DNA from 2 places in the Enterobacter sp. CP102 genome. Region 2 is predicted to be linked to the other one. Evidence: predicted binding sites of a transcription regulator. Region 2 holds the regulator's gene; the other holds the start of a gene.
What was found. The regulator PurR, encoded in region 2, represses purine synthesis genes. The targets are predictions, from matches to a motif close to CANGCAAACGTTTGCNTG.
Positions count from the first base shown of each region.

Region 1: N1249_RS00420 (NCS2 family protein) is a predicted target of PurR. The motif match lies at 11,649-11,666, and genes of this name have one in related genera.

Region 1 covers NZ_CP104014.1:83,242-99,119, reverse strand. The annotation lists gene N1249_RS00470 (isocitrate lyase/phosphoenolpyruvate mutase family protein) at 1-599, shown strand, start outside; gene N1249_RS00465 (bifunctional transcriptional activator/DNA repair enzyme AdaA) at 583-1,641, shown strand; gene N1249_RS00460 (trimeric intracellular cation channel family protein) at 1,880-2,497, shown strand; gene ligB (NAD-dependent DNA ligase LigB) at 2,499-4,169, opposite strand; gene gmk (guanylate kinase) at 4,421-5,044, shown strand; gene rpoZ (DNA-directed RNA polymerase subunit omega) at 5,099-5,374, shown strand; gene spoT (bifunctional GTP diphosphokinase/guanosine-3',5'-bis pyrophosphate 3'-pyrophosphohydrolase) at 5,394-7,508, shown strand; gene trmH (tRNA (guanosine(18)-2'-O)-methyltransferase TrmH) at 7,513-8,202, shown strand; gene recG (ATP-dependent DNA helicase RecG) at 8,206-10,287, shown strand; gene gltS (sodium/glutamate symporter) at 10,290-11,492, opposite strand; gene N1249_RS00420 (NCS2 family protein) at 11,718-13,109, shown strand; gene N1249_RS00415 (AsmA family protein) at 13,229-14,923, shown strand; gene yicI (alpha-xylosidase) at 15,017-15,878, opposite strand, start outside.
Region 2 covers NZ_CP104014.1:1,998,087-2,013,964, forward strand. The annotation lists gene cfa (cyclopropane fatty acyl phospholipid synthase) at 1-670, opposite strand, end outside; gene punC (purine nucleoside transporter PunC) at 972-2,171, opposite strand; gene punR (DNA-binding transcriptional activator PunR) at 2,287-3,198, shown strand; gene purR (HTH-type transcriptional repressor PurR) at 3,215-4,240, opposite strand; gene N1249_RS09415 (YnhF family membrane protein) at 4,538-4,627, shown strand; gene N1249_RS09420 (MFS transporter) at 4,792-5,958, shown strand; gene sodB (superoxide dismutase [Fe]) at 5,997-6,578, opposite strand; gene N1249_RS09430 (C40 family peptidase) at 6,701-7,468, opposite strand; gene grxD (monothiol glutaredoxin 4) at 7,807-8,154, shown strand; gene rnt (ribonuclease T) at 8,228-8,887, opposite strand; gene gloA (lactoylglutathione lyase) at 8,983-9,390, opposite strand; gene N1249_RS09450 (alkene reductase) at 9,490-10,587, opposite strand; gene N1249_RS09455 (TetR/AcrR family transcriptional regulator) at 10,641-11,240, opposite strand; gene eptA (phosphoethanolamine transferase EptA) at 11,282-12,907, opposite strand; gene N1249_RS09465 (DUF1289 domain-containing protein) at 13,056-13,295, shown strand; gene N1249_RS09470 (aldo/keto reductase family oxidoreductase) at 13,344-14,240, shown strand; gene sodC (superoxide dismutase [Cu-Zn] SodC) at 14,320-14,838, shown strand; gene N1249_RS09480 (FUSC family protein) at 14,817-15,878, opposite strand, start outside.

The sequences.
Region 1 (15,878 bases), 1.9 Mb from region 2:
TTGACGAATTGTTCTTTATCGTTTCCCGCATCAAAGCAGTAACCGAGCTGCCCTTAAGCGTGGATCTTGAAGCAGGTTACGGCGATACCACTGACCAGATGATTGACAATATTCACCAGCTGGCACGCCTGGGCGTCGTGGGAGTCAATATTGAAGACAGCCGGGTTATCAATCACGAACGCAGCCTGGTGGATGCTCTGCACTTTGCCGACAAGCTGCACGAGCTGACTCAGGCCTGCCCCGGTATGTTTTTTAATGTGCGCACCGATACGTTTTTACTTAGCTGTGAAAATACGCTGGAAGAGACGCTTTATCGTGGACGGTTATATGCCGAACGGGGCGCTCATGGATTATTTGTCCCTTGCGTGACCGGCTGTGACGATATTGCCGCCCTAGCCAGCGAAATAGCAGTACCCTTAAACGTGATGTGTATGCCTGCCCTGCCAGATTTCACTACTCTGTCCTCGCTGGGTGTAAAGCGCATTTCGATGGGTAATTTTATCCATGCTACCCTGCAAACGCGGCTCACAGATTTACTCTGTAAGATTCAGGCACACCACTCTTTCTCGGACGTTTTTGGCCATGAAAATAACCGATAACACCCAGTGCGATATCTGGTACCAGGCGTTGCTCAACCGCGCAGAAGAATTTACCGGCGTTTTTTTCGTGGGCGTTAAAACCACCGGCGTGTTTTGCATTTCGGTATGCCGTGCGCGAAAACCTAAACGAGAGAACGTTGAATTTTATACTGACTTTAAATCCGCTCTGGATGCCGGGTTCCGCCCGTGCAAGGTATGTCGTCCAACAGAGAATGCCAGTTCTGCGCCCGATTTCATTGAACACGCGCTAAAGCTGCTACGCGTACAACCCAAAGAACGCGTCAGCGATACTGAACTGCGTCAGAACGGCATCAGCCCGGAGCGGGTACGGCGCTGGTTCCTGCAAAACCACCAGATAACGTTTCAGGCCTTTCAGCGGATGCAGCGGGTTAACGTGGCGCTACAGGAGCTAAAAACCGGCCGTTCAACGACCGACGTCGCGTTCGATAATGGTTACGGATCATTGAGCGGTTTTGGCTACACCTGCAAAAAACTGACCGGCTCCTCGCCCGGTACACGCAAAGAGATAATCCTCATACATCGCTTTACCACCCCCTTAGGCCCAATGTTTGTCTGCGCCACTGAGCGCGGGGTATGCCTGCTGGAATTTGTCGACCGACGGGCGCTGGAAACCGAATTCAGGGATCTGCAACATCTGTTCAGGGCGAACATTATCGCCGGGGAAAATGCCCATACCCGCCAGGCTGAGAAAGAAATGGGGGAATACTTTGCCGGCCTGCGACAATCATTCGATGTAGCGCTTGATACACCCGGCAGCGAGTTCCAGCGAAGCGTCTGGAAGGGGTTACAGGGTATTCCGTTTGGTGATACCGCACACTATCAGGCCCTTGCAACGGAGATTGGCAAACCGACTGCCGTGCGCGCTGTTGCCTCCGCGAATGGCGCGAATCGTGTCGCGATTGTTATCCCGTGCCATCGCATAATTGGCAAGGATGGCTCAATGACCGGCTACGGCGGGGGTATTGCGCGTAAAGAGTGGTTGATTAGCCACGAAGATAAAGTCAGGAAAGCGCATACCTGAGCAACGGCGCCTGTGCATCGTGTTAATGGATTAGTTTTTATAGGTAAAAAATCAACCATTCGCTCAGTAAATGCAGACTAAAAATGGCCATGCAACCCTTATAAAACATAATATTGAATTATTAACATTCTTTAGTTATTCATTAGTAAAAATTATCCAAAATGATTCACCTTAGAAAATCTCAATCGTGATCCTGCGCACAAATCGCTAACCTCCACGCCTTCACACCGGAGGTTATATGCTGCTTCACATTCTTTATCTTATCGGGATCACCGCAGAAGCCATGACCGGCGCGCTCGCGGCTGGACGTCGCCGCATGGATACTTTCGGCGTGATTATTATCGCCACCGCGACCGCACTCGGCGGCGGCTCCGTACGCGATATACTGCTGGGCCATTACCCGCTCGGCTGGGTGAAAAACCCTGAATACGTGATTATTGTGGCAACGGCCGCGGTATTAACCACGATTGTCGCCCCCGTCATGCCCCATCTGCGCCGCCTGTTTCTGGTGCTGGATGCACTTGGGCTTATCGTCTTTTCCATTATTGGCGCACAAATCGCGCTGGATATGGGTGAAGGCCCGGTAATTGCCATTATCGCTGCCGTGGTCACGGGGGTGTTCGGCGGCGTACTGCGCGATATGTTCTGCAAACGCATTCCGTTGGTGTTCCAGAAAGAGCTGTATGCCGGGATATCCTTTGCCGCAGCAGTGCTCTACGTTGCGTTGCAGCATTACGTTTCTAATCACGACGTTGTGGTTATCTCCACGCTGCTGTTTGGCTTTACCACCCGGATGCTGGCGTTGCGCCTGAAACTCGGCCTGCCCGTTTTTCATTACAAGCACAACGCGCACTGACTTAAAATCCGTTGATGTGCTGCTCTGCAAGCCACTTTGCCAGCGCAGCAACATCGGGCTGATGCAGCCAGTTAACGATTTGCCGCGCTTTTTCCTCCCCCGTCCCCGGTAACGTTCGCCAGTCCGTAGTATTACGCTGGCTCATTTCCTGCCACGACATTCCTGTGGCCGCTTTCAGTGATGCCTGAGGCAGCGGGATCCCCATCGCCGTGACCCAACGAATAAATGGCCATTCGCGTGTCAGGTTAAACCGGTGCCATACCGCCAATCCGCGCGCGGCAGAAAACCCCGGCGTCGCCTGTAGCTGCGCCTGTGTTAGCGACAGCCACGAAAAAATATGGTCAAAATGGTGAGTCTGATAAAGCGTTCTCCAGGCAGACTCCCCCACGCCTTCAATATCCAGCACCCGTTTCGAACTTAACCACGTGAGCCGGGCTATGAACTGTTCCATGCACTCCGGGGATGCGTAGAAACAGGTCAGCGAATGGTAATTTGAGGGTGGTGGATTGGGTTTCTGCCGCAGCGGCCCCCGCCAGACAACCTTATCAACCCGGGGAATGCCCTGCCCGGCAAGGCTCACCAGGATCTGATCCCCTGGGGCAATATCCAGCGCCTGCCAGCGGGCAACAGAGCCCAGGTTAACCCGTTGAACGCGTTTGTCATCCAGTTGCACAGGCTCCAGCGCGGCAATAACCGAAATCTTGCCCGTTCGTCCCACGGTGAAACGGATATCCCTTACCTCCGCAACCTGCGAAACCGGTGCATATTTCCACGCAACCACCCAGTGCCCTTCTCCGGGCAGCCAGCGCTCACCCGGTGGCTCATTCGCTGAACGAACGACAATGCCGTCAGTGGCAAAAGGGAGCGGGGAAGTAAGCCACTGCGCACGCTGCTTCTCGACATCATCCACTGAGCGGACGGGTAGCGTATAGCGTGCCGTAAGGGGAAATCCGGCCTCTGTTAACGCCGCAAGACGCCGCGGCATGGTTGCCGGGCCATCCGGCCAGGCCCAGATAAACACGCCGATGCGGCTTAATTGCAGTTTGTCCGTTTTTCGCATCAGGGCGCCAGCTACCTTCGCCCGGGCATTCATGCCGCCCATCTGCTTCTGGATATGGTTGTCGCTCAGAAGGAATAACTCGCCCTGTAACACACTGTTCGCCAGCGCGCCTTGCTGGTGACCGGGCACCGAGGGTATTGCGTGAACCTGCTCAGTCCAGTCTTCCCCTTTGTTGCCGTCCCCACGGCTAATCGCCTGGGTTAACACCCCGTTGCGATAGACCAGCGTCACCGCCACACCGTCGACTTTTGGCTGCACCCAGAGATCGCTGCGCGCCTGCATCCATTGCCGAAGCGCCGTTTTATGCATCACTTTTTGCACCCCGGTATGGGAAACAGGATGCTGTATATTCCCCGCCAGCACGGGGATCGCCACGTCCGCAGGCTCGCTGCCAAAGCAACGCTGCCACTGTTTCAGCCGTGCAGTGAGCTGATCGTACACGTCATCGCTGACCGGGCTGCTGCCTTGTTGCCAGTACGCATCGTTCCAGCGCTTAAGCTGCGCACTGAGCGTCGCTATTTCTTTGTCTGCTTTTGCTGGCGGCCAGACCGGGCAAACCGCCACGCTATACCCGCACCACAGCAACATCATCCCGCTTATCCATCGCCACATCGCTACCCCTCCATTGAATGGCCAGAGGTATAACGCGATACGTGTCTGGGTGCTAACGTCGAAACTTCAACCTGCGAGGCGTTATCCAGGATTTATTGCCGTTGCAGCAAACCGTATGTAAAACCGGAAAACGTTACGCAAAATTCAATAAACCTGGTGAAAAAGTGTGACAAAGGCTACGTCACAGGACGGTGACGTGTATAATAAGCCCGTATGTAGGACTTCTTCGCTAACACATACAAAAGACTCTCATGGCTCAAGGCACGCTTTATATTGTTTCTGCCCCTAGTGGCGCGGGTAAATCCAGCCTTATTCAGGCACTGTTAAAAACCCAACCGTTGTACGACACGCAGGTTTCTGTTTCTCACACCACGCGCCAACCGCGCCCGGGTGAAGTGCACGGTGAACACTATTTCTTTGTGGATCATGACGAATTCAGAGCGATGATCGGCAGAGATGCGTTTCTTGAACATGCAGAAGTTTTCGGTAACTACTACGGCACTTCGCGTGAAACCATTGAGCAGGTTCTGGCGACGGGCGTGAATGTGTTCCTCGATATCGACTGGCAGGGCGCAGCGCAAATCCGTAAGAAAATGCCTGATTCGCGCAGCATCTTTATTTTACCGCCATCGAAAGATGAACTGGATCGCCGCCTGCGTGGCCGCGGTCAGGACAGCGAAGAAGTTATCGCAAAGCGTATGGAACAGGCAGTTGCAGAAATGAGCCATTACGCGGAATATGATTACCTTATTGTGAATGATGATTTTGATGCCGCACTGAGCGATCTCAAAACCATTCTTCGCGCAGAACGTCTGCGTATGAGCCGCCAGAAGCAGCGACATGACGCATTAATCACCAAACTGTTGGCAGACTGAACCCACTTTCAGTATCATGCCCAGTCATTTCTTCACCTGTGGAGCATTTTAAGTATGGCACGCGTAACTGTTCAGGACGCTGTAGAGAAAATTGGTAACCGTTTTGACCTGGTGCTGGTCGCCGCGCGTCGCGCTCGTCAGATGCAGGTAGGCGGCAAAGATCCGCTGGTACCGGAAGAAAACGATAAAACCACCGTTATTGCACTTCGCGAAATCGAAGAAGGTCTGATCAACAACCAGATCCTCGACGTGCGTGAGCGCCAGGAGCAGCAAGAGCAGGAAGCCGCAGAACTGCAGGCCGTAACCGCCATTGCTGAAGGTCGTCGTTAATTAAACCTGCGGGTCGCCCTTGTATCTGTTTGAAAGCCTGAATCAGCTGATTCAACACTACCTGCCGGAAGACCAGATTAAGCGTCTCCAGCAGGCGTATCTCGTTGCACGTGACGCTCACGAGGGCCAGACACGTTCAAGCGGTGAACCCTATATCACGCACCCGGTAGCGGTGGCCTGTATTCTGGCCGAGATGAAACTCGACTATGAAACGCTGATGGCCGCGCTGCTGCATGACGTGATCGAAGATACCCCCGCCACCTACCAGGATATGGAACAGCTGTTTGGCAAAAGCGTTGCCGAACTGGTGGAAGGGGTGTCTAAGCTTGATAAGCTGAAATTCCGCGACAAGAAAGAGGCGCAAGCCGAAAACTTCCGCAAGATGATTATGGCGATGGTGCAGGATATCCGCGTCATACTCATCAAACTCGCCGACCGTACACACAACATGCGCACGCTGGGCTCACTTCGCCCGGACAAACGTCGCCGCATTGCCCGTGAAACCCTCGAAATCTATAGCCCGCTGGCGCACCGTTTAGGTATCCATCACATTAAAACCGAGCTGGAAGAGCTGGGTTTTGAAGCGTTGTACCCGAACCGCTATCGCGTGATTAAAGAGGTGGTGAAAGCCGCACGGGGTAACCGTAAAGAGATGATCCAAAAAATCCTCTCTGAAATTGAAGGGCGTTTACAGGAAGCGGGAATTCCGTGCCGCGTCAGCGGTCGCGAAAAGCATCTGTACTCCATCTACTGCAAAATGGTGCTCAAAGAGCAGCGTTTTCACTCGATCATGGACATCTACGCGTTCCGCGTCATCGTCCACGATGCCGATACCTGCTATCGCGTACTGGGCCAGATGCACAGCCTCTACAAACCTCGTCCTGGTCGCGTCAAAGACTACATCGCCATTCCAAAAGCGAACGGCTATCAATCTTTGCATACCTCAATGATCGGCCCTCATGGCGTTCCTGTTGAAGTGCAGATCCGCACCGAAGACATGGACCAGATGGCAGAAATGGGGGTCGCGGCACACTGGGCGTATAAAGAGCACGGCGGCGAAAGCAGCACCACCGCACAGATCCGCGCGCAACGCTGGATGCAGAGCCTGCTGGAACTGCAGCAGAGCGCCGGTAGCTCGTTTGAATTTATCGAGAGCGTTAAATCCGATCTCTTCCCGGATGAGATTTACGTTTTCACACCAGAAGGGCGCATTGTCGAACTGCCTGCTGGTGCAACACCGGTCGACTTCGCTTACGCAGTACATACCGATATCGGCCATGCCTGTGTTGGCGCGCGCGTCGACAGACAGCCTTACCCGCTGTCTCAGCCGCTCTCCAGCGGTCAGACGGTGGAAATTATCACCGCGCCGGGCGCACGTCCAAACGCGGCCTGGCTGAACTTTGTCGTCAGCTCTAAAGCGCGCGCCAAAATTCGCCAGTTACTGAAAAACCTCAAACGCGATGATTCGGTAAGCCTGGGCCGTCGTCTGCTCAATCACGCGTTGGGTGGCAGCCGTAAGCTTGCGGAGATCCCGAAAGAGAACATCCAGCGCGAGCTGGAGCGCATGAAGCTTGCGTCACTTGATGACCTGCTGGCAGAAATCGGCCTCGGCAACGCCATGAGCGTGGTCGTCGCGAAAAACCTGCAACAGGGTGATGCCTCTGCTGCGCCATCCACTACGCAAGGCCACGGCCATCTGCCGATCAAAGGCGCGGACGGGGTGCTGATCACCTTCGCCAAATGCTGCCGACCGATCCCGGGCGATCCGATTATTGCGCACGTCAGCCCGGGCAAAGGCCTGGTTATCCATCACGAATCCTGCCGTAACATCCGTGGCTACCAGAAAGAGCCAGAGAAGTTCATGGCGGTCGAGTGGGATAAAGAGACGGCGCAGGAATTTATCACCGAAATTAAGGTGGATATGTTCAACCATCAGGGTGCACTGGCTAACCTGACGGCGGCGATCAACACGGCCTCTTCAAATATTCAGAGCCTGAATACCGAAGAAAAAGATGGCCGCGTTTACAGTGCCTTTATCCGCCTGACGGCCCGTGACCGCGTGCATCTGGCAAACATTATGCGCAAAATCCGCGTGATGCCGGACGTGATTAAAGTCACCCGAAACAGAAACTAGTTTTATGAATGCACAACGTTATGCACGTATCTGCGAGATGCTCGCCAGGCGCCAACCGGACCTGACGGTCTGCATGGAGCAGGTCCATAAACCTCATAACGTCTCAGCGATTGTCCGTACCGCCGATGCCGTGGGCGTGCATGAAGTGCACGCCGTCTGGCCGGGTTCCCGGATGCGCAACATGGTATCCGCAGCGGCAGGCAGCAACAGCTGGGTATCAGTGAAAAACCATCAGACCATTGGCGAAGCCGTATCGCACCTGAAAGGGCGCGGGATGCAGGTTCTTGCCACCAACCTGTCCGATAAAGCCGTCGACTTCCGCGAGATAGATTACACCCGCCCGACCTGTATTCTGATGGGTCAGGAGAAAACCGGGATCTCGCAAGAAGCGCTGGATCTGGCGGATCAGGACATCATCATCCCGATGATCGGCATGGTGCAGTCGCTGAATGTTTCCGTGGCCTCGGCGCTCATTCTGTATGAAGCGCAACGCCAGCGTCAGAACGCCGGGATGTACAAACGCAGCAACAGCATGTTGCCGGAAGACGAACAGCAACGCCTGCTGTTTGAAGGTGGCTATCCGGTGCTGGCCCGCGTGGCGAAACAGAAAAAATTGCCTTACCCCCACGTCAACGCGCAGGGCGAAATCGAAGCCGATGCCGAGTGGTGGTCCACCATGCAGTACGCAGGGTAACCCATGAAAGGCCGCCTGCTGGATGCCATTCCGCTTAATACGCTGACAGGCGTGGGTGCGGCGCAAAGCAGCAAACTGGCGAAAATTGGCCTGCACACCGTGCAGGATCTCCTGCTCCACCTCCCCCTGCGTTACGAAGACCGTACCCAGCTGTATAAAATTGGCGATCTCCTTCCCGCGATTTACGCCACTGTTGAAGGCGAAGTGCTGAACTGTAGCGTCACTTTCGGCGGCCGCCGGATGATGACCTGCCAGATTAGCGACGGTACTGGCATCCTCACCATGCGCTTTTTCAACTTCAGCGCAGCAATGAAAAACAGCCTGGCCACTGGCCGGCGTGTGCTCGCGTACGGGGAAGCTAAACGCGGTAAATACGGCGCGGAGATGATCCACCCGGAATACCGTGTGCAGGGCGATCTCAGCACGCCGGATCTACAGGAAACGCTCACTCCGGTTTACCCGACCACCGAAGGCATTAAACAGGCCACGTTGCGTAAGCTCACCGATCAGGCGCTGGAGTTGCTCGATACCTGCGCCATTGCCGAACTGCTGCCACCTGAGCTCGCTCAGGGGATGATGAGCCTGCCGCAAGCGCTGCATACGCTGCATCGCCCGCCTCCGTCGCTACAGCTCAGTGATTTAGAAAGCGGCCAGCATCCGGCACAGCGGCGGCTTATCCTTGAAGAATTACTGGCGCATAACCTGAGTATGCTGGCGCTGCGTGCAGGCGCGCAGCGCTTCCACGCTCAGCCGTTAAGCGCCCGTGATGATTTAAAAGATAAGCTGCTGGCATCGCTACCGTTTAAACCGACGGGCGCGCAGGCGCGCGTGGTAGCCGAAATTGAACGTGATATGGCGCTCGATGTACCCATGATGCGTCTGGTGCAGGGCGACGTGGGTTCCGGTAAAACGCTGGTTGCAGCACTGGCCGCCCTGCGTGCGATTGCCCACGGCAAACAGGTGGCGCTGATGGCACCCACTGAGCTCCTGGCAGAACAACACGCAAACAACTTCCGCAACTGGTTTGCCCCGCTTGGTGTTGAAGTCGGCTGGCTTGCCGGTAAGCAAAAGGGCAAAGCGCGTCTTGCGCAACAGGACGCCATTGCCAGCGGCGAAGTACAGATGATTGTCGGCACGCACGCCATCTTCCAGGAGCAGGTGCAGTTTAATGGCCTGGCACTGGTGATCATCGACGAACAACACCGTTTTGGTGTGCATCAGCGTCTGGCGCTATGGGAAAAGGGTCTTCAGCAGGGCTTCCATCCGCATCAGCTGATCATGACTGCGACACCTATCCCCCGCACCCTGGCGATGACCGCCTACGCCGATCTGGATACGTCGACTATCGACGAGCTGCCGCCGGGCCGTACGCCGGTCACCACGGTTGCCATCCCGGACACGCGCCGCAGCGATATCATCGATCGCGTACGCAACGCCTGCACTCATGAAGGCCGCCAGGCGTACTGGGTCTGCACGCTGATTGAAGAATCCGAGCTACTTGAAGCGCAGGCGGCAGAGGCAACGTGGGAAGAGCTGAAGCTGGCCCTGCCGGAGCTGAACGTGGGTCTGGTTCACGGGCGTATGAAGCCTGCCGAAAAACAGGCGGTGATGCAGTCATTCAAACAGGGCGATTTGCATTTGCTGATTGCCACCACGGTCATCGAAGTGGGTGTGGATGTTCCTAACTCCAGCCTGATGATCATTGAAAACCCGGAACGTCTTGGTCTTGCACAACTCCACCAACTGCGTGGCCGCGTCGGGCGTGGTGCCGTGGCTTCCCACTGCGTATTGCTCTACAAAGCCCCGCTTTCGAAAACGGCACAAATGCGTTTGCAGGTATTACGCGACAGCAACGATGGCTTCGTGATTGCGCAAAAAGATCTGGAGATCCGCGGCCCGGGCGAATTGCTGGGCACACGTCAGACGGGGAACGCCGAATTCAAGGTGGCCGACCTGCTACGCGATCAGGCCATGATCCCCGAAGTTCAGCGCCTGGCCCGCCATATTCATGAACGTTACCCGGATCAGGCAACCGCGCTTATTGAACGCTGGATGCCTGAAACCGAGCGCTATTCCAACGCCTGATATCAGGCAAACATTGGCAGCATCAGGTACAGCTTGATCACCAGCGCGTTGACGATATCAATAAAGAACGCCCCCACCATCGGAACCACCAGAAACGCCATATGAGAAGGTCCGAATCGCTCGGTGATCGCCTGCATGTTGGCAATGGCAGTTGGAGTCGCCCCCAGACCAAACCCGCAATGCCCCGCAGCCAGTACCGCGGCATCGTAGTTTTTACCCATCATGCGCCAGGTAACAAACATGGCGTACAGAGCCATAAATATGGCCTGAACCGCCAGAATAGCGACCATCGGCAGCGCCAGAGAAGCCAGCTCCCACAGCTTGAGGCTCATCAGCGCCATCGCCAGGAACAGTGACAGGCAGACGTTACCCAGCACCGAAACGGCGCGTTCGAACACGCGGTAGAAGCCCATTGCGGCCAGGCCGTTACTCAGCACCACCCCGACAAACAGCACGCAAACAAATGTCGGCAGTTCAAACGCGGAGCCTGCCAGCCATTGCGCAACCACTTTGCCCACGGTCAGGCAGATGGCAATCATCGCGATGGTTTCGATCAGCACCAGCGAGGTGATACTGCGCCCGACATCCGGCTTTTCAAACGCCGTAGGCACCAGTTCATCGTCCGGTCTGCCGTCTGGCGTCGTGGAGTGCTTCACCAGATAGCGCGCCACCGGGCCGCCAATCAACCCACCCAGCACCAGACCGAAGGTTGCGCAGGCCATCGCCACTTCCGTTGCGTTTTCAAAGCCGTAACGCTCAATGAACAGCTTGCTCCACGCGGCACCGGTGCCATGTCCGCCAGACAGCGTGATAGAACCTGCCAGCAGCCCCATCAGCGGATCCAGCCCCAGCAACGTCGCCATGCCGATACCGATGGCGTTTTGCATCAGTAACAGCCCAACCACCACAATCAGAAATACGCCCAGCACTTTGCCGCCCGCACGCAGGCTCGCCAGGTTGGCATTCAGGCCGATAGTGGCAAAGAAAGCCAGCATCAGCGGGTCTTTCAGGGACATATCAAAATCGATTTCCCAGCCCATGCTTTTTTTCAGCACCAGCAGGGCCAGCGCCACCAGTAATCCACCGGCAACGGGTTCAGGAATGGTGTACTTCTTAAGAAGGGAAACACTGTGTACCAGCTTACGGCCAAGCAGTAAGACCAGCGTTGCGGCAACAAGCGTCGACAACGTATCGAGGTGAATCATAGAAGGCTCCTTATTCTGCGCGTATTCCATTCACACGCGGCGTTATCCTGGCTGGTTTGCGCTCGTCATGAGCCACCAGCGCAAAAAGTGTAATTTTTTTTCCTGATGGGGTGTAGAAAAGGTGTCCGCAGCGGCAGATTTTCTTATCTTTTTTTGCTGGCAATCGTTTGCTTTTACCAACTGGTCAGATAAAATGCCCGCTTTTCTACCGTGGGATTGCTGCCGATGTCCGTTAACACCATAGAGTCTCCCGATGCGCAACCGATTGCGCAGTCGCGAAACAGTGAATTGATCTACCGCCTTGAAGATCGCCCACCGCTGCCTCAAACCTTGTTCGCCGCCTGTCAGCATTTACTGGCAATGTTTGTTGCGGTGATCACGCCTGCTCTGCTGATTTGCCAGGCGCTTGGTTTACCGGCTCAGGACACACAGCACATCATCAGCATGTCCCTGTTCGCCTCTGGCGTGGCTTCGATTATTCAGATTAAAGCCTGGGGTCCGGTGGGTTCGGGTTTGCTGTCGATTCAGGGCACCAGTTTTAACTTTGTGGCACCGCTGATTATGGGCGGCACGGCGCTGAAAACCGGTGGTGCGGATGTCCCGACCATGATGGCGGCGCTGTTCGGTACGCTGATGCTGGCAAGCTGCACGGAGATGGTGATCTCCCGCGTACTGCACCTGGCGCGCCGGGTGATCACCCCGCTGGTATCCGGCGTGGTGGTGATGATTATCGGCCTGTCCCTGATTCAGGTTGGCCTGACTTCCATCGGCGGCGGTTATGGCGCAATGGCCGATCACACCTTCGGCGCACCGAAAAACCTGCTGCTGGCTGGCGTGGTGCTGGCGATCATTATTCTGCTTAACCGTCAGCGTAACCCTTACCTGCGCGTAGCGTCACTGGTGATCGCCATGGCGGCCGGTTATCTGCTGGCATGGGCACTGGGGATGCTGCCGGAAAATACTGCACCAGCCAGTAGTGCATTCATCACCATCCCAACCCCGCTGTACTACGGCCTGGGCATTGACTGGAGTCTGCTGGTGCCGCTGATGCTGGTCTTTATGATCACCTCGCTGGAAACCATCGGTGATATTACGGCGACGTCTGATGTCTCTGAGCAGCCGGTTTCTGGCCCGCTGTATATGAAACGCCTGAAAGGCGGCGTACTGGCAAACGGCCTGAACTCGTTTGTCTCTGCGGTGTTCAACACCTTCCCGAACTCCTGCTTCGGCCAGAATAACGGCGTGATCCAGCTGACCGGTGTTGCCAGCCGTTACGTTGGTTTTGTGGTGGCGCTGATGCTGATCGTGCTCGGCTTGTTCCCGGCAGTGAGTGGTTTTGTGCAGCACATTCCTGAACCCGTGCTTGGCGGTGCAACGCTGGTGATGTTCGGGACTATCGCTGCATCGGGCGTGCGCATTGTCTCGCGCGAGCCGCTGAACCGCCGCGCGATCATGATTATCGCGCTGTCTCTGGCTGTCGGCCTGGGCGTTTCTCAGCAGCCGCTGATCCTTCAGTTCGCCCCGGACTGGCTGAAAAACCTGCTCTCTTCCGGCATCGCGGCTGGCGGTATTACTGCCATCGTACTGAACCTCGTTTTCCCGCCTGAAAAAAATTGATCGCCATCACGGCAGGCAGTCAATGCCTGCCGTGACATCTAATTACACCATTCCCGCCTTGAGCATTGCGCATAAATCGTGCATAACTCCTTTATGTGCGTTTCGCGGGATGGAAGACCATGAAATTTATTGGAAAGCTGCTCGTTTATCTTCTGATAGCCCTGTTAATTGTGCTTCTGGGGTTCTATTTCCTGCTCCAGACTCGCTGGGGTGCGTCGGAGGTCAGTAGCTGGGTCACGGTTAATACCGATTACGAACTCAGCTTCGACCAGATGGATCATCGCTTCTCGTCACCTTCCCACATCATTCTGGAAAACATCACCTTTGGCCGCGACGGCAAGCCCGCCACGCTGGTTGCGAAAAAAGTGGATATCGGTTTAAGCAGCCGCCAGATAACCGACCCGCTGCATGTGGATACCATCACGCTGTATGACGGAACGCTGAATCTCTCTCCGCAAACGGCGCCTCTGCCCTTCCAGGCCGACCGCCTGCAGTTAAACAACATGGCCTTTAATAGCCCGAATACCGACTGGGATCTGAGCGCACAGAAAGTGACGGGCGGCGTGAGCCCGTGGCAGCCAGAGGCAGGTAACGTGCTGGGTAAAAACGCGCAGATCCAGATGAGTGCCGGGTCGCTTACCCTGAATGGCGTACCAGCCAGTAACGTGCTGATCCAGGGGCAACTCAACGGTAAAGAGGTGGTTCTGAACACCATTGGCGCAGATATGGCGCGCGGCTCGCTCACCGGCTCTGCCCTGCGTAACGCCGATGGTAGCTGGATTATCGACTCCATGCGCCTGAATGACATCCGATTGCAAAGCGATAAATCTCTGATGGATTTCTTTGCGCCTGTCACCACACTGCCTTCCTTGCAGATTGGCCGGCTGGAAGTGACCGACGCGCGCCTGCAAGGCCCGGACTGGGCGGTGACCGATCTCGATTTAAGCTTGCGCAACCTGACCCTGAGCAAAGGCGACTGGCAAAGCCAGGAGGGGCGGTTATCGATGAACGCCAGCGAGTTTATCTATGGCTCTGTGCATCTGTTCGACCCGATCCTGAATGCAGAATTCGCCCCGCAGGGCATTGCGCTGCGCCAGTTTACCTCTCGCTGGGAGGGTGGCATGGTGCGTACCTCCGGCAACTGGCAGCGCGACGGAAAATCGCTGGTGCTGGACGATGCCGCCATTGCCGGGCTGGAATACACTCTGCCGCAGAACTGGAAAAACCTGTGGATGGACCCGCTGCCTGAATGGCTAAACAGCGTGACGCTGAAAAAATTCGGCCTGAGCCGCAACCTGGTGATTGATATCGATCCGGCCTTCCCGTGGCAAGTCACCTCTCTGGACGGCTACGGGGCGAACCTGCAACTGGCAAAAGACCGCCAGTGGGGCGTGTGGAGCGGTAGCGCAACGCTGAATGGCGCAGCGGCGACCTTCAACCGCGTCGACGTACGGCGCCCGTCACTTACGCTTAATGCCAACGCATCGACCGTTAACATCAGCGAGCTGAGCGCCTTTACCGAGAAAGGCATTCTGGAGGCCACCGCGGCGGTTTCACAGCTGCCGCAACGACAAACCACAGTCAGCCTGAACGGGCGAGGCGTGCCGCTGAACGTGATCGAGCACTGGGGCTGGCCAGCGCTGCCGATTGCGGGGGATGGCAATGTGCAGTTGACCGCCAGCGGAAGCGTGCAGGACAAGGCCCCGCTGAAGCCAACCGTTAACGGAAAGCTGAATGCGGTGAATATGGATAAGCAGCAGGTTGAGCAGACAATGGCCGGTGGGGTAGTGTCGACGGTTCCGGTGGCACAATAAATAAGCCGGGTGGCGGCTACGCCTTACCCGGCCTACGGTGCAGTGCTTCTGTAGGCCCGGTAAGCGAAGCGCCTCCGGGCATTTTTTAAACATTCAAAGGTGAATCACCACCTCATTCCCCTCGGCTTTCACCACCACGCCCCACTCGCTGCCCGCATGTGAACCGCCTTTCACGCCGCTCACCTGCTGCACGTTGCGCAGGCAGACGGACCAGTTTCGCGCCTCACCTTCACCTTTGATGGTCACCGTGCCGCCGCTGCGTGTGGCCTTCAGCGTAAACACCACCGAGCCATTCGCCGCAGGCACTTCGCTGACAGCCGTTGCGCCATCGCCCAGGTTAAACAGCTGGAACGCTGTGCCCTCGTTCCACGCGTAGTCTGGCTTCTGGTTGTTGCTACCCAGCGCCAGCAGGGTGTTATCGCGCACATACACCGGCAGGCTGCGGAAGTCGTGCTGCTGTTTATGCCAGCGGCTGCCCTGGATTTCATCGTTGTGCCACAGATGGGTCCAGCGTCCTTCCGGCAGATAAAACTGCACATCACCCGCTTCGGAGAACACCGGCGCAACCATCATGGAATCACCGAGCATGTACTGGCGGTCGAGATAATCGCACGCCGGATCGTCCGGGAATTCCAGCATCATCGCCCGCAGCATCGGAGTGCCCTGCTCACGCGCCAGCGCGGCCTGGCGATACAGATACGGCATCAGCTGGCATTTCAGCTGGGTGAAGTGGCGCACCACGTCGCAGGACTCGTCATCGTACGCCCACGGCACACGGTAGGATTTGCTGCCGTGCAGACGACTATGGCTGGAGAACAGCCCGAACGCGCACCAGCGTTTGTAGACATGCGCCGGGGCCGTATTTTCGAACCCGCCAATATCGTGGCTCCAGAAGCCAAAGCCAGACAGACCAATCGACAACCCGCCGCGCAGGCTTTCTGCCATCGATTCATAG
Region 2 (15,878 bases):
CACGGTAATCCTGGAGCAGAATATTGACGTCGAGGTCGTGACAGCGCTCCTGCGCCATTTTCTGCTGTTCCGCAGAGATGGTCACACCCACCACGCTGACACCGTAGTTTTTCGCCATATAGTACGCAAGACCACCCCAGCCGCAGCCGATATCCAGCACGCGCATCCCCGGCTGTAACTGCAATTTCTCGCAGATCAGACGCAATTTTGCCTGCTGTGCATCCTCAAGCGTGGTGGCCTCTTTCCAGTAGGCGCATGAGTATTGCATGTAAGGGTCAAGCATCCGGCTAAAGAGGTCATTACCCAGATCGTAATGCTCTTTACCCACGATCCATGCCCGTTTTTTGCTTTGCAGGTTGAACAAGCGGGCAGACGCGACACGCAGGGTATCTTTCACATTGCGGGGTAGCTGGCTTTCCAGCCCTGCACGTAAAACGCTTGAGAAAAAGATATCCAGCCGTTCGCAGTCCCACCAGCCATCCATATAGCTTTCACCCAGCCCTAACGATCCCTCCTGCAATACACGTTTGAAAAAGTCGGGATGTTTGATCTGGGGGTCGGATGGGGAAGACCCGTTAATAGTGATGCCTGCACGACTCAATAATTCACTGACGATCCGGGACCAGTTGTCGTCCGGAACGCGGACTTCTTCTATACACGATGAACTCATAGCTTCTCCATCACCTTGCTGTGATTAGAACCTTCAAACAGCGTAGACGCTTTTCTTGGTTTGTGAGAAATCTCACGGTATTACGCCCCGTGAGGCTAGTATCCGACGTAGAACAGAGGAAGGGAGATAGCCCTTGCCGAAAGGCCTTCCATGGTAAAACGGGAGCACTCCGGCTCCCGTTAACACTTAATATTTATCGTATTTAATCGAACCAAATTTAGTATAGGCCTCAAAATTTGGTGATTCAACAGAAAACTCTTAGCAACCTAATCACTGAAATGTAACATAATTGCTGGCGCGATTATGCGTGAGATGTTTCAGCCTGGCCTGCCGTATTTTCCTCACGGTGTGCCGATGACTGCATGTGATAGCCGATGCCAGCAAGGGCAACGGTCACCAACATCACACTGGTGGTGGTAAGCAGCGGCGTCGCAATCAGTGCCGATACTACCAGGCTTGCCAGGAAGCACAGCCCCAGTTGCAGTGTGTTCTGCAAGGCTGCCGCACGGCCCGTAGCCTGCGGGAATGGGCGTAAAGCCTGCGCCACTACAATCGGATAAATGGCACCGTTAGCAATCGCCATCACACAGAACGGGATCAGGATTTCTACCAGACCTGCGCCCGGAATAAAGCCGACGGCCCAGGTACCCACAACGCTTAACGCATACAGTACCAGCAGCCAGGGTAACATCTGCTGACCCTGCCATTTTTGCAGCGCCGCGCGGCAACCGTAACCACCTACCAGGAAGGCGATGGTCTGTGGAACATAGCTCAGGCCGATGGCGGCCGGGCTGTAACCCATCTCATGCAGAATAAAGGGGGAGCCGGTCAGCCATGCGAAGAAGCTGGCGGAGCAGGCAGCGTAGATAAGCACGTTGCCGCGGTACGCTTTGGTGCGCAGCAAAGAGGTAAAGGTAATCGGCTTCGCTTCCGGGTGCGTCTCTTTTTTATGCGCGGGTTTCAGGGCGAATGCGGGCAGCATCAGCACCAGAGTGATGGCAAACAGGGTGGCGAAAATCGCCTGCCAGTCGAAGTGCGCCAGGATCCAGCTGCCCAGCAAGGGAGCCAGCGCAGGGGAAAGGCCAACCAGCGGCATAATGGTGGCAAAAATCCGGTTAGTCCGTGAGGCCGGATAGTAATCCGTCACCAGCGCCTGCCAGGTGACCGCTGCGGCACAAACGCCGACGGCCTGAACAAAACGCAGCACCAGTAGCCAGGTCGCGTCGCGTACCCACAGCATCCCAAGGCAGCCCACGGCAAAAATGGCCAGGCCCAGTAACAGCACCGGTTTACGACCAAAACGATCAGAGAGCGGTCCCCACAGCAGCTGCGCAAAGGCAAACCCGGCGAGGAACAAACTCAGGCTGGCGCTGATGGCTGCGGCAGGCGTTTGCAAATCTTCCTGCATGGCGGCGAATGCGGGTAAGTACATATCGGTAGCTAAAAAGCCCAGCACGCTTAAGCCGCCGAGCCAGACTAAAAAACCTTTCCTGGGTTGCATTGTTTTATTCTCCTTAAGGAGGCAGGTGTACGTTGGCGCAGAGTGTAGGGAGTGCAAAGCAGCTTGTGAAACGCTAATATTTGGCGGGTGCATTCAAATTTTTTGCAGGCAGAAAATGTGGTCAGATTATTCTCTTGAAGTTGTGGATGCTGTCGCCCGTAATGGCAGCTTCAGCGGAGCCGCGCAGGAACTCCACCGCGTCCCCTCGGCCATCAGCTACACGGTGCGTCAGCTTGAGGAATGGCTGGCGGTTCCGCTGTTTGAACGCCGCCATCGCGACGTGGAGTTAACGCCTGCCGGGGCGTGGTTTTTGAAAGAAGGGCGTTCTGTTATCAAAAAAATGCAGATCACCCGTGAACAGTGTCAGCAGATTGCAAACGGCTGGCGAGGGCATCTGTCTATTGCAGTGGATAACATCGTCAAACCCGAACGTACCCGGCAGATGATTGTCGATTTTTATCGCCACTTCTCCGATGTCGAGCTGCGGGTATCCCAGGAAGTCTTTAACGGTGTCTGGGATGCACTGGCAGACGGCAGGGCAGAGATGGCGATCGGCGCAACACAGGCCATACCCGTAGGGGGACGTTACGCATTTCGCGATATGGGAATGTTAAGCTGGAAATGCGTGGTGGCAAGCGATCACCCGCTGGCGGCAATGCCGGGACCGTTAAGTGACGATACCTTGCGTAACTGGCCCTCGCTGGTGCTGGAAGATACGTCACGCTCGCTACCCAAGCGTGTAACCTGGCTGCTGGATAACCAGCGGCGGGTGATTGCGCCAGACTGGGAGTCGTCCGCGACCTGCCTCACTGCCGGGTTATGTGTGGCGATGGTGCCGGTCCATTTTGCCAGACCACGAATCGATGCCGGAGAGTGGGTTGCTCTTGAGCTGGAAAACCCGTTCCCGGACGCGGCATGTTGTCTGACCTGGCAGCAAAGCGATGTATCGCCCGCGATGGCGTGGCTGCTGGATTATCTGGGAGACAGTGAAACGCTGAACAGGGAGTGGTTACGGGAGCCAGATTAACTGGCTCCGTACACGATTAACGGCGGTAGTCGCGGAAAGGACCATCCGCAACGGAGCGACGCTCAATAAGACGCGGGTGGACTTCAATTGACTGTGACTCTTCACGTTTGTTAACGATCCTGTCCATCAGCATATTGAAGGCAGTTTCACCCAGAGAATCTTTCGGCTGGTGAATGGTGGTCAGCGCCGGAGTGAAGAAACGCGCGTTGCGCACGTTGTCATACCCGATCACAGAAATATCCTGCGGTACGCGCAGACCCAGCTCATCGGCAGCACAAAGCGCACCCATTGCCATAATATCGCCGCCGCAGAAGACGGCAGTCGGACGATGCGGCTGGGAGACAATCTGCTGCATCGCGCGATAACCGGATTCAGGCTCAAAGTCACCCTGAACAATCCAGTTTTCCGGTACGGTGATCAGCGCTTCTTCCATGGCTTTCATAAACCCGGCCAGACGGCCTGCACCGGTGTTACGCTCCAGCGGGCCCGGGATCACGCCGATCTCGCGGTGACCGCGTTCCACCAGATAACGACCGGCCATGTAGCCGCCTTCGAAGGCGTTATCGATAACGGAATCGGTAAAATCGGCGCGCGCTTCACCCCAGTCCATCACCACCATCGGGATGTGCCGATACTCTTCCAGCATCGAGAGCACAGATTCCGGGTATTCAGAACACATGACCAGCAGGCCATCCACGCGTTTTTGCGCCATCATCGACAGGTACGCGCGCTGTTTCTCAAGGTTGTTCCACGCGTTACCCAGGATCAGGGTATAGCCTTTCTGGAAGCAGTTTTTCTCGACCGCTTCGATGATCTCTGCGAAATACGCAGCTTCACTGCTGGTGGCCAGCAAACCAATGGATTTGGTGTGATTAACTTTCAGACTACGCGCGACCGCACTTGGCGAATAGTGCAGTTCTTTGATCGCCGCCCAGACGGCATTACGCGTCTCTTCCGCTACAAAACGGGTTTTGTTAATTACATGTGATACGGTTGTAGTGGAAACGTTTGCGCGTTTTGCCACGTCTTTAATTGTTGCCATTAAATGTCACTCCAGACCATATCCTAAGCTCCTGAAAAACTTGAAGGTAAACGTTTGCCTTCTCTCACCCTTATCACGCAATCTGGAATTGCGACACGCCGGGAAAACGACACAGGACGTCAGGAGGGGGTCAATGGCCGGTACGCTAATAAATTTAGCGTGGAATTTTGTCCTATCTTGATGAAAAGGGGAAGAGCAAAAGTGGATATCAGTTTAAATCCAGGAAGATTTTTGACGTAAACTGTGTAAAAATGAGCAAGCTCACTTTTCGTAAGGTGATTAAAAGGAGAAAAATTGATGAGTACCGATCTTAAGTTTTCGCTGACGACCACCGTTATCGTGCTGGCTCTGATTGTTGCCGCGGGTCTGACGGCTGTATTGCACTGATTCAAACGGGGGGAGAACGCTCTCCCTCCGGATTTTCCCCGATTGTTACTTCTCCGGCAAAAATCTTTTGCCAAATTGTTAACTTCTCATTTTTTGTGATTGGTGTCATGCTTTTGACTTCTTTGTTCTGTGTCGCGGTACGACACGGCATCCGGAGTTGACTCATGAAAATCAATTTTCCACTGCTGGCCCTGGCGATTGGCGCTTTTGGGATTGGCACCACCGAATTTTCCCCGATGGGGTTATTGCCTGTTATCGCCCGGGGTGTGGACGTCTCTATCCCTGCGGCCGGTATGTTGATTAGCGCCTACGCAATTGGTGTGATGGTAGGGGCACCGTTAATGACGCTGCTGCTTTCACACCGTGCGCGCCGTAATGCGCTGATTTTCCTGATGGCCATTTTTACGCTGGGGAATGTGCTTTCTGCGCTTTCACCGGATTACACCACGCTGATGCTGTCACGTATCCTGACCAGCCTTAACCACGGTGCTTTCTTCGGACTGGGTTCGGTGGTTGCCGCAAGCGTGGTGCCTAAACATAAGCAGGCCAGCGCCGTGGCAACCATGTTCATGGGCCTGACCATCGCCAATATCGGCGGTGTCCCTGCGGCCACGTGGCTGGGTGAAGCCATCGGCTGGCGTATGTCGTTCCTGGCAACCGCTGCACTGGGTGTGATTGCGATGGTCGCACTGTTCTTCTCGTTGCCAAAAGGCAGCGCTGGTGAACGCCCGGATGTACGCAAAGAGCTGTCCGTGCTGGTGCGTCCTCAGGTGTTGTCTGCGCTTCTGACCACGGTACTGGGGGCAGGGGCGATGTTTACGCTCTATACCTATATTTCGCCCGTGCTGCACGATATTACTCATGCCACGCCGGTCTTTATTACCGCGATGCTGGTGCTGATTGGCGTAGGGTTCTCTATTGGTAACTATCTGGGCGGCAAGCTGGCAGATCGTTCCGTGAGCGGCACGCTGAAAGGCTTCTTAACGCTGCTGATTGTCATCATGGTGGCCATTCCGTGGCTGGCGCGTAACGAGTTTGGCGCGGCCATTGCGATGGTGGTATGGGGTGCAGCAACCTTTGCCGTGGTTCCACCGTTGCAGATGCGTGTCATGCGTGTGGCTCATGAGGCACCTGGACTCTCTTCATCCGTGAATATTGGTGCGTTTAACCTGGGTAATGCGTTGGGTGCAGCGGCTGGCGGTGCAGTGATTTCGGGTGGCCTGGGGTACAGCTTTGTGCCGGTGATGGGAGCGATTATTGCCGCTCTGGGGTTACTGCTGGTATTGATGTCGGGTCGTAAACAGCCAGAAACGGCCTGCGCTGCTGAATAATCAAAAAACGCAGAAGGGCGAACCCTTCTGCGTGTCTCTTACGCTGCGAGGTTCTTCGCAACAAATTCCCAGTTAACTAGCGCCCAGAAATGCTCCAGGTAGTTCGGACGCGCGTTACGGTAATCGATGTAGTAAGCATGTTCCCACACATCGACGGTCATCAGCGGAGTTGCGCTGGTGGTCAGCGGTGTACCCGCGTTGGATGTTGATACGATAGCCAGTTTGCCATCGGCTTCTTTCACAAGCCAGGTCCAGCCGGAGCCAAAGTTTTTAATCGCTGCGTCAGTGAATTTTGCTTTGAAATCAGCAAAGCTGCCGAACGCAGCATTGATGGCGGCGGCCAGTTCACCGGTTGGTTCTCCGCCTGCATTCGGTGCCAGGCAGTGCCAGTAAAACGTGTGGTTCCAGACCTGAGCGGCGTTGTTAAACACGCCACCTTCAGAGCTACGCACGATCTCTTCCAGCGTTTTGCCTTCAAAGTCAGTGCCTTTGATCAGATTGTTCAGGTTGGTGACATACGTCTGATGATGTTTGCCGTAGTGATATTCCAGGGTTTCCACGGAAATGTGTGGAGCCAGGGCGTCTTTTGCATACGGTAATGCAGGTAATTCGAACGACATTGCTTCTCTCCTTATTATTTTTTATGTTGCCAATAACCATACGGACAACAAGGATAGAGTAGCAAATTGAAAGGGTATGCAAAAGAGGAACTTACCCCGCCGCAGACGCGGCAGGGCAGGGATTAACGAATGGTTTTCGGGGTCATCACTCGGCGTGCGCCAACGTAGTGGCGTACCCAGTAATCTTCGCTCAGAGAAGTGATTTGAATGTCCTGGCCGCTACGGGGGGACTGGATGAATTTCCCGTTACCCACGTAAACACCCACGTGGTCAGCCGTGCCGCGCCCCTGAGTGCGGAAGAACACCAGATCGCCGTTTTCCAGCTCACCACGATCGACCGGTGAAGCATCGCGCAGGTGATACATTTCGTTTGCGGTACGCGGAATACGGAATTTCACCAGATCTTTGTAAGCGTAATACACCAGACCGCTGCAATCGAAACCGGTACGGGGTGAGGTTCCGCCCCAGCGATAAGGTTTGCCAATTTGCCCCATCAGCTTGTTCATCGCGGTTTTTTGCGCTTTCTGGACGCGTACTTTATGCACTTCCGCAACCTTCATTCCTTTAACGCACTTCACTTTGTGACCTTTGCGGGTCGTGCATTTTTCGGTAACGAGATTAGCGGCAGTTTGCTGGGCTTTGCGCGAGCTGGATGAGGTTGTGTGAGTGATTTTGGCTTTGCTGGAGGCAGTACGTTTTGTCTGTGCGGTGGTTTTTTTCTTTTCGTTCTTACTGCTGGTTTTTTTCTTACGTTCTGTGACTTTCGCCAGGTGCGTTTTTTGTACAGCAGAATGCCGCGCCTGCTGGGAGGCGTTAGCCACTGGCGTGAAAGAGAGTGTCGTAAACAATAAAGCACAGAGCGTGATCGAGATTTTATTTATCCGCGCCACTGGCCAGTCCCCTGGTAAATGCAGGTCATCAATCATACCTGCGTGTGATTTTCAAAACCCGTCGATTCTAATCTATAAAAACCCGATAAGTTAATAGCATTTTTCAATCTAAAATTATGTTTCGTTAGCAAGTGCAAAAAAATTCATCAATCTGTAGCACTATTGTTTACTCCTTAAGCAAAACCTTACCCGCAGCAGGGTTAAGCTACATTTGGAATGCAACTTATGCCGGTAACGTTTAAAATATATAGACGTGAAAAAAATGTTATTTTCCGATGCCGCTCTGAACCGCTACAATGTCAGACGAATGCCGTAACAGAAGTTAAAGGAAGCAAGACATGAGCACCACTATTGAAAAAATCCAGCACCAGATTGCTGAAAACCCAATTCTCCTGTACATGAAAGGTTCTCCGAAGCTGCCAAGCTGCGGTTTCTCCGCACAAGCAGTTCAGGCGCTGTCTGCCTGTGGCGAGCGCTTTGCTTACGTTGATATCCTGCAAAACCCGGACATTCGCGCTGAGCTGCCAAAATACGCAAACTGGCCGACCTTCCCGCAGCTGTGGGTTGATGGTGAGCTGGTTGGCGGTTGCGACATCCTGATCGAAATGTATCAGCGTGGCGAACTGCAACAGCTGATCAAAGAAACCGCTGCTAAGTACAAAACTGAAGAACCAGACGCAGAGTAAGTTATCTGCGAAAATAAAAAAGCGACCCGTCGAGGTCGCTTTTTTTTGTCGGGAGGCGCTGCGCTTACCCGACCTACGATTGAATATCTGCCTCATCGCCCATCGGTAGCGGCCAGCCGCCAAGACGTTTCCAGCGGTTCACAATTTCGCAGAACAGTTCGGCCGTGCGTTCGGTGTCATATAACGCGGAATGCGCCTGAGTCCCGTCAAACGCAATTCCTGCCGTGATGCAGGCTTTGGATAATACCGTTTGTCCCAGCGCCAGGCCGCTCAGGGCTGCGGTGTCGAAGGTAACAAACGGATGGAAAGGGTTGCGTTTGAGCGATGCACGTTCGGCAGCCGCCATCATAAAACTGTGATCGAAGGTTGCGTTATGCGCCACCATGATCGCGCGGCTGCAATCATTGTCCTTCATGCCTTTGCGCACCATTTTGAAAATGGCGTGCAGTGCATCGTATTCGCTTACAGCGCCACGCAGGGGGTTATGCGGGTCAATGCCGTTAAAGGCCAGCGCTTCTGGCTGTAAGTTGGCACCCTCGAACGGGTCAACGTGGAAATGCAGCGTGGTGTCCGGTGAAATCCAGCCCTGTTCATCCATCTTCAGCGTGATGGCGGCAATTTCAAGCAGCGCATCGGTTTTAGCGTTAAATCCGGCTGTTTCTACATCAATGACAACGGGATAAAAACCACGAAAACGGTCGCACAGACCGGTAAATTGAGCGTTATCGGACATCAGGGTCTCTTACATGGGGAAAAAGCAGTGCGCATTATGGCAAATTTTAAGAGGGGATGCAGTAAAACTACGGGCGCATATTGCGCCCTGCGGGATCAGTTGCCCAGACCGCGACCAGCGTCTTTGGCTTCAATCAGCTCGATTTTGTAACCATCTGGATCTTCAACAAAAGCAATGACCGTGGTGCCACCTTTGACCGGGCCAGCTTCACGGGTCACGTTGCCGCCGTTGCTGCGGATGCGTTCGCAGGCTTCAGCGGCATTTTCCACTTCCAGCGCGATATGGCCATATGCCGTGCCCAGCTCATAGCTGTCTACGCCCCAGTTATAGGTCAGCTCGATAACTGCTTCATCTGATTCCGGGCCGTAGCCTACGAATGCCAGTGAATATTTGTATTCCGGGTTTTCGCTGGTGCGCAGCAGCGTCATACCCAGCACGTTAGTGTAGAAATCGACAGAACGTTGCAGGTCGCCAACGCGCAGCATGGTGTGAAGTAGGCGCATAATTTCCTCATTAACCAATGGATTGGATTATCTTTTTGAACAGAAACGATGTTTTAGTATAGCGGCGAAATGTCGCCGCTATCAATGCACAAGGAGGAATTACAGGGAAGGGTAGTCGGTGTAACCTTCAGCGCCGCCGCCGTAGAAGCTTTCCGGGCGCTGTGGATTCAGTGCCGTTTTACGTTCCAGACGGGCAACCAGATCCGGGTTAGCGATGTAATCACGACCAAATGCCACCGCATCGATCAGCCCTTTGCTGATCAGATCTTCTGCTTTCTCTGGTGTATAGGCACCGGCACCGATAATCACGCCGTGGAAACGGTCGCGCACTTTCTGACGGAAAGCTTCAGTGTATGGCTGACCGCCCGCCCAGTCTGGTTCAGACATATGCAGGTAAGCAATGCCGCGTTTTGCCAGCTCTTCAATCAGGTACAGGGCATCCGCTTCTTCATTCGCACCGTTATCAACGTTCTGGAACGAACCAATCGGGGAAACACGGATACCGATACGGTCGGCGCTCCACTCTTTGCAGACGGCATCAACCACTTCCAGAACCAGACGCGCGCGGTTTTCAACGCTGCCGCCGTATTGGTCAGTACGATGGTTAGAAGACGGCGACAGGAACTGGTGCAGCAGGTAGCCGTGAGCAGAGTGCAGCTCAACCAGATCGAAGCCGGCGTCACGCGCATTCGCAACGGCCTGGCGGAAATCGTTCACGATACCCGGGATCTCGTCCAGCTCCAGCGCACGCGGCATAGAGGTATCGACGCGGATGGCATGGCCGTTTTCATCGCGCAATGAAGTACGGGTGTTTGCACTCAGCGCAGAGGCGGAAACCGGAGCCTGGCCGCCAGGCTGGATGCTGCTGTGAGAGATACGACCGGTGTGCCACAGCTGTACGGCGATGCGGCCATCTTCAGCGTGAACACCGGCGGTGATTTTTTTCCAGGCTGCGATTTGCTCCGGGCTGTGCAGGCCAGGTGCGCCAGCATAACCTTTTGCCTGGGCAGAAATCTGCGTAGCTTCAGAGATGATAAGCCCTGAGCTTGCGCGCTGACGGTAATATTCACCCATCAATGGGGTTGGGATGTCACCCGGTTCAATGCTGCGAAGACGGGTGAGAGGGGCCATGAACACGCGGTTTGGCGCGGTAACGGCACCCACTTTCAGTGGGGTAAATAATTTTTCAGCTGACATAGAGACTCCTGAGTAGACCAGTCGACTAGTAATTGGGTAAATAAAAACGCCTGCTAAACGCCAGGCGTTGTAATACTGCTTTTCACATGTGCCAGTGCGCTTTCCAGCGGCACAGCACTGCGAGAAATTTTGGCTTGCAGGTTTGCACCTAACCAGAGCGCATAGAGCACCTGCGCCTGGGTAAGTGGCTCACCGGGGAAGGCCAGCGTTTTTTCATTGCGGCCTTTCTCAAGCGCCTGGGCCAGCAGGGCGATAACGCCACTGGCACCTTTGTCCATTGCGGCACGCATATCTTCGGAAAGATCGCACACCTCTGCAGAGAGTTTTACCGTCAGGCATCCGCTGATAATGCCCTGCTGACAGAACTGGGTCAGCGTTTCCTGATAGTAGTTAAGAACACGATCCCGGAAGTTACCTTCGCCACTGGCAAAGTGGGTGGCCAGGCGCTGATGGTAACTGGCATAGTGCCGTTCAAGCATCGCCACGCCAAAGGCTTCTTTAGAGCGAAAGTAGTGGTAGAACGACCCTTTCGGCACCTCAGCGGTTTTTAACAGTTCGCTAAGCCCCATACCGGTAAACCCGCGATGCATACAAAGACGCTCGCCTGTAGCCAGTAAGTGTTCGCGCGTATCGTGTTCAGTATTTCTGCTCATGTCGGCACTCTAATAGACCAATCGGTCTATTGCAAGCGGGTTTATTGACGACATGCGTTCAGGATATCCAGCTGTTGCTGATAAACCTTTGATTTCACGTTCATCATCCCCAGTACCGTTGAGAATAAATTGTCCTGTGAAACCGCATCTTTTGCTGCATGGTCGCGCAGGCATTGCCCGTTAACGCCATAGTTTTTCGCGTAGTCGGGAGAGAGCCAGAACATAAACGGAATATGTGTTTGTTGTTCAGGCGCCAGCATGTACGGCGTGCCGTGCAGGTAGATACCGCTTTCGCCCAGTGATTCACCGTGATCCGACAGGTAAATCAATGCCGTGTTCATGCTTCCCTGGCGAGCTTTCAGGGTATCGATAGTCCTGCTCACTATGCTGTCGGTATAAAGGATAGTGTTGTCATAGGTGTTAATCAGCGCCTGATGATCGCAATCCTGAATTTCGTTGGTATCGCAGGTTGGCGTGAACTTGCGGAAGTTATCCGGGTAACGGCGATAGTACGCCGGGCCGTGACTGCCCATCAGGTGAATGACCAGAACCGTGTCCTGCTTCAGGCCGTCCAGCACGTTATCCAGACGATAGAAATTGACGTCATCAATACAGGATTTGTCTTTGCAGAACTGGTCTAGTTTCCACTGAGTCATGTCCGTATGCGGGATACGGTCGCAAGCGCCTTTACAGCCGCCATCGTTATCGCGCCACAACAGGTTGATACCTGCATGTCCCAGCACGTCGAGCAACCCTTCCTGGTGGCGGGCGAGGTCAGCATCATATTTCTTACGCGTCATGCCAGAAAACATGCAAGGAACGGAGACCGCGGTTTCTGTCCCGCAGGAGGACGCCTGAGGGAAGTTGATGATGTCTTGCTTTTTCAGCTCAGGGTTGGTTTCACGGTCATAACCGTTAAGAGAGTAGTTCGCCGCACGGGACGCTTCACCGACCAACAATACCAGCACTGTTTTTTTCTGCTGCCCGGCAATCACCGGGCCTTTTTGGGCATCTTCACCAATACGCACCAGCGTCTGATCGCCTGCAAACCAGCGGGTTTTGCTGTATTTCATGATGGCGCTGACGTAGTTGGCAGGGGTCACCATCTTGACGATGCTTTTGTTGTTACGGAACAGCGATGCGTAATCTTTATAGAACACGGAGGCGACCAGAATGATCACCAGCAGCGCGCCGAGCATCGCGGCAATACGCGTCAGCAGCGCGTACCACCATTTACCGGTGCGTATACGCGTCAGGGCTAACACCACGGATGGAATAAGACCGGCAATGACAATCCAGATGATCATCTGCGGTGTTACCAGAGCGGTCGCTTCCTGGGAGTTGGTTTCGAACACGTTAACAATCATGTTCTGATCGATAACCGCGCCGTAGGTATACATAAAATAGGTGGCTGCAGCACATCCCATGGTCAACAGGATAAGCAGCGGCTTACGGATAAAGGGAATATTGAGAATGCTAAAAACAATGACCCAGCCGCAAAACAGCACCAGCGGAACGGACGCCGCGAAAAGCATATCATGCAGTTGTGCAGGGGCTATGATGGCCCAGCTGCGCTGGATGAACAGGGCATTCAGCACGGTAAAAAAGAGGGCACAACCCAGAGTAAATTTAATGTCGTTACATTGTAACTTTTTAATCAACCACATCATTAACAAACCATTCTTTATAGTGATGCGGCGAGTATAGGGAGAGAAGATTAGTGAAACCTTAATGCCATATTTCTGTGGTAAAGCCCTTGCATGAGCGGCATTTAACGTCTTCACTGTAGGTGATAATCGGTTTCTGGAGGTGTGTGTGGCAGAGCAACTGGAGTTTTTCCCCATCCAGAGCCCGTGCCGGGGAATTTGTCAGTCAGATGAGCGCGGATATTGCCGTGGGTGTATGCGCACCCGTGACGAGCGTTTTAACTGGCAAAATTTTAGCGACACGCAAAAACAGGACGTCCTGCGCCTGTGTCGACAGCGTCTGCTGCGCAAAATACGCGCAAACAAAGCGGGCGAAACCGAAGAACCTCAGCAACCTTCACTTTTTTAGCAGCGTAATTGCGTATACTCATGACATCACTTCCTTGAGGAAATTGTTATGGTTCAGCGTATTACCCTTGCACCCCAGGGCCCGGAGTTTTCCCGTTTTGTGATGGGTTACTGGCGGCTGATGGACTGGAATATGTCCCCTGTTCAGCTCGCGAGCTTCATTGAAGAGCATCTCGATTTAGGGATCACCACCGTCGATCATGCCGATATCTATGGTGGCTACCTGTGTGAAGCCGCGTTTGGTGAGGCACTTAAGCTGGCTCCGGCGCTTCGCTCGCGTATGGAGATCGTCACGAAATGCGGCATCGCCACCACGGCTAAACCAGAGCACGCGCTTGGCCACTACATTACCGACCGCGACCACATCGTAAAAAGCGCAGAGCAATCACTGGTTAATCTGGCAACTGACCATATCGATTTGCTGCTGATCCATCGCCCGGATCCGCTGATGGATGCTGATGAAGTGGCGGAGGCTTTCCTGAATCTGCACCAGAGCGGCAAAGTCCGTCATTTCGGGGTATCGAACTTTACCCCTGCACAGTTCGCTTTACTTCAGTCGCGCCTGCCATTTACGCTGGCTACTAACCAGGTCGAGATTTCACCTGTTCACCAGCCGCTGCTGCTGGACGGTACGCTCGATCAGCTGCAACAACTGCGCATCCGCCCGATGGCGTGGTCGTGCCTGGGCGGCGGGCGTCTGTTTAATGATGATGCCTTCCAGCCATTGCGTGATGAACTGAGCACCATCGCACAGGAGCTGAATGCGGAAAGCATTGAACAGGTAGTGTATGCGTGGATCATGCGTCTGCCGTCAAAACCGCTGCCGATTATCGGTTCCGGTAAAATTGAACGTGTGCGCGCGGCGATTGCCGCTGAAGCGCTGGAAATGACCCGCCAGCAGTGGTTCCGCATCCGTAAAGCGGCGCTGGGTTACGACGTCCCGTAATCCGCTATAACGTGGCCTCCAGGTGAAAATGCTGCCTCTGGTATAGACTTAAGGGGCAAAAAGAAACTCTGGAGGTCACATGAAGCGTTTTGCTCTGGCACTCGTGACACTGGCAGTATGCGCAGGGGCGCAGGCTGCCAGTGACGAAGTAGAAATGAACCTCGTTTCCCCACTTGGCGTAGGCCAGTCTGTCGGAACAGTAAAAATCACTGAAACCGACAAAGGGCTGGAGTTTGCTCCTCATCTCAACTCACTTCCACCCGGCGAGCATGGTTTTCATGTTCATACCAACGGTAGCTGCCAGCCTGCCCTGAAAGAGGGGAAAGCCTCGGCGGCAGAAGCCGCAGGTGGCCACCTTGATCCTGAACATTACGGTAAGCACGAAGGGCCGAACGGCATGGGGCATCTGGGCGATCTGCCCGTGCTGGTGGTAGATAAAGACGGCAAAGCCACGACGCCGGTCATTGCGCCGCGGCTGAAAAAACTGGATGAAATCAAAGGCCGGGCGCTGATGATCCACGTGGGCGGAGATAACATGTCCGACAAGCCTAAACCTCTGGGCGGTGGCGGCGCACGTTATGCCTGTGGCGTGATGTGATCGCCAATGGTGCCCGGTGGCGGGGCCTGTTCCAGCTGCGACAGCGAACAGTGCAGCCGCCAGATTATTGAGGCCAAATCGCGCGCGGCCGGAAGATGGTGGCGCGCGAGGGTGTCGCAAATACGCTGAAGCTCAACGAGTGTAGCTTCCAGCGGACGTTGCTGAACACCACGTTCACTCATCACATCGCGCAGTAACGCGATACAGATATCCCGAACCTGCGCCAGAGGGTCAGAACGGGTTTCCCAGGCACGCAGCTGCCACACCACATGCGAACAGTTAAGCAATACCACGCCCCAGCGCAGCAGCCAGCGACGCGCGAGAACATCCTGACTGTTATTCAGCTGACTCACGTGATGATACACAAGGGATTCATACTCGCTTTCACGCAGATGGGGCTTACGGCTGAGCTGATCGACAAATCCCCGGCGAAGCTCACGAATATGACGCCGACTTTTGCGCGCATCAGAGCCCGGGCGGAGCACTGCAAACGCCAGCCATGTTAACGCCACACCAAGGATTTTTGCCAGGTTGTCATTGAGGAAGTTGGCGAAATCATAAACAGGTGGGTTGGTGACCGCGATAAACGATCCCATAAAGACGATAAGCTGCCCCCAGAGCCCGGCGAGTTTTGGCATTTGTAGCTTCAGCAGCTGCATGGTGGTGAGCAGGGGGAAAAGAAACAGCAGGAACTGCCAGAGATCCGTGATTTGCACCATCAGGCCAAACATTACCACAAAACTGAACAGTGACAGCAGTATCAGCGTACGCAGCAAGAGCGTCAGGGAGTTAAACGGTGAGGGGGAAACCGAGTAAAGCACGCTGCTAATGGCGGCGAGGGTTAACGCGGCGGAGGTGCTGTCCCACTGGGTTGCGATGCCCCATGTGCCTACCAAAGTCAGCGCGCAGAACGTACGAAAACCGCTCCACAGCGCCTCCATATTATCGGTATGCCGTGCCAGTGCAGGGCTTTGCGGGACAGAGAACTCCGTAATGGGCGTGGCATTTTCTACCGCGCGGATCCAGCGGCTGCTCAGCAG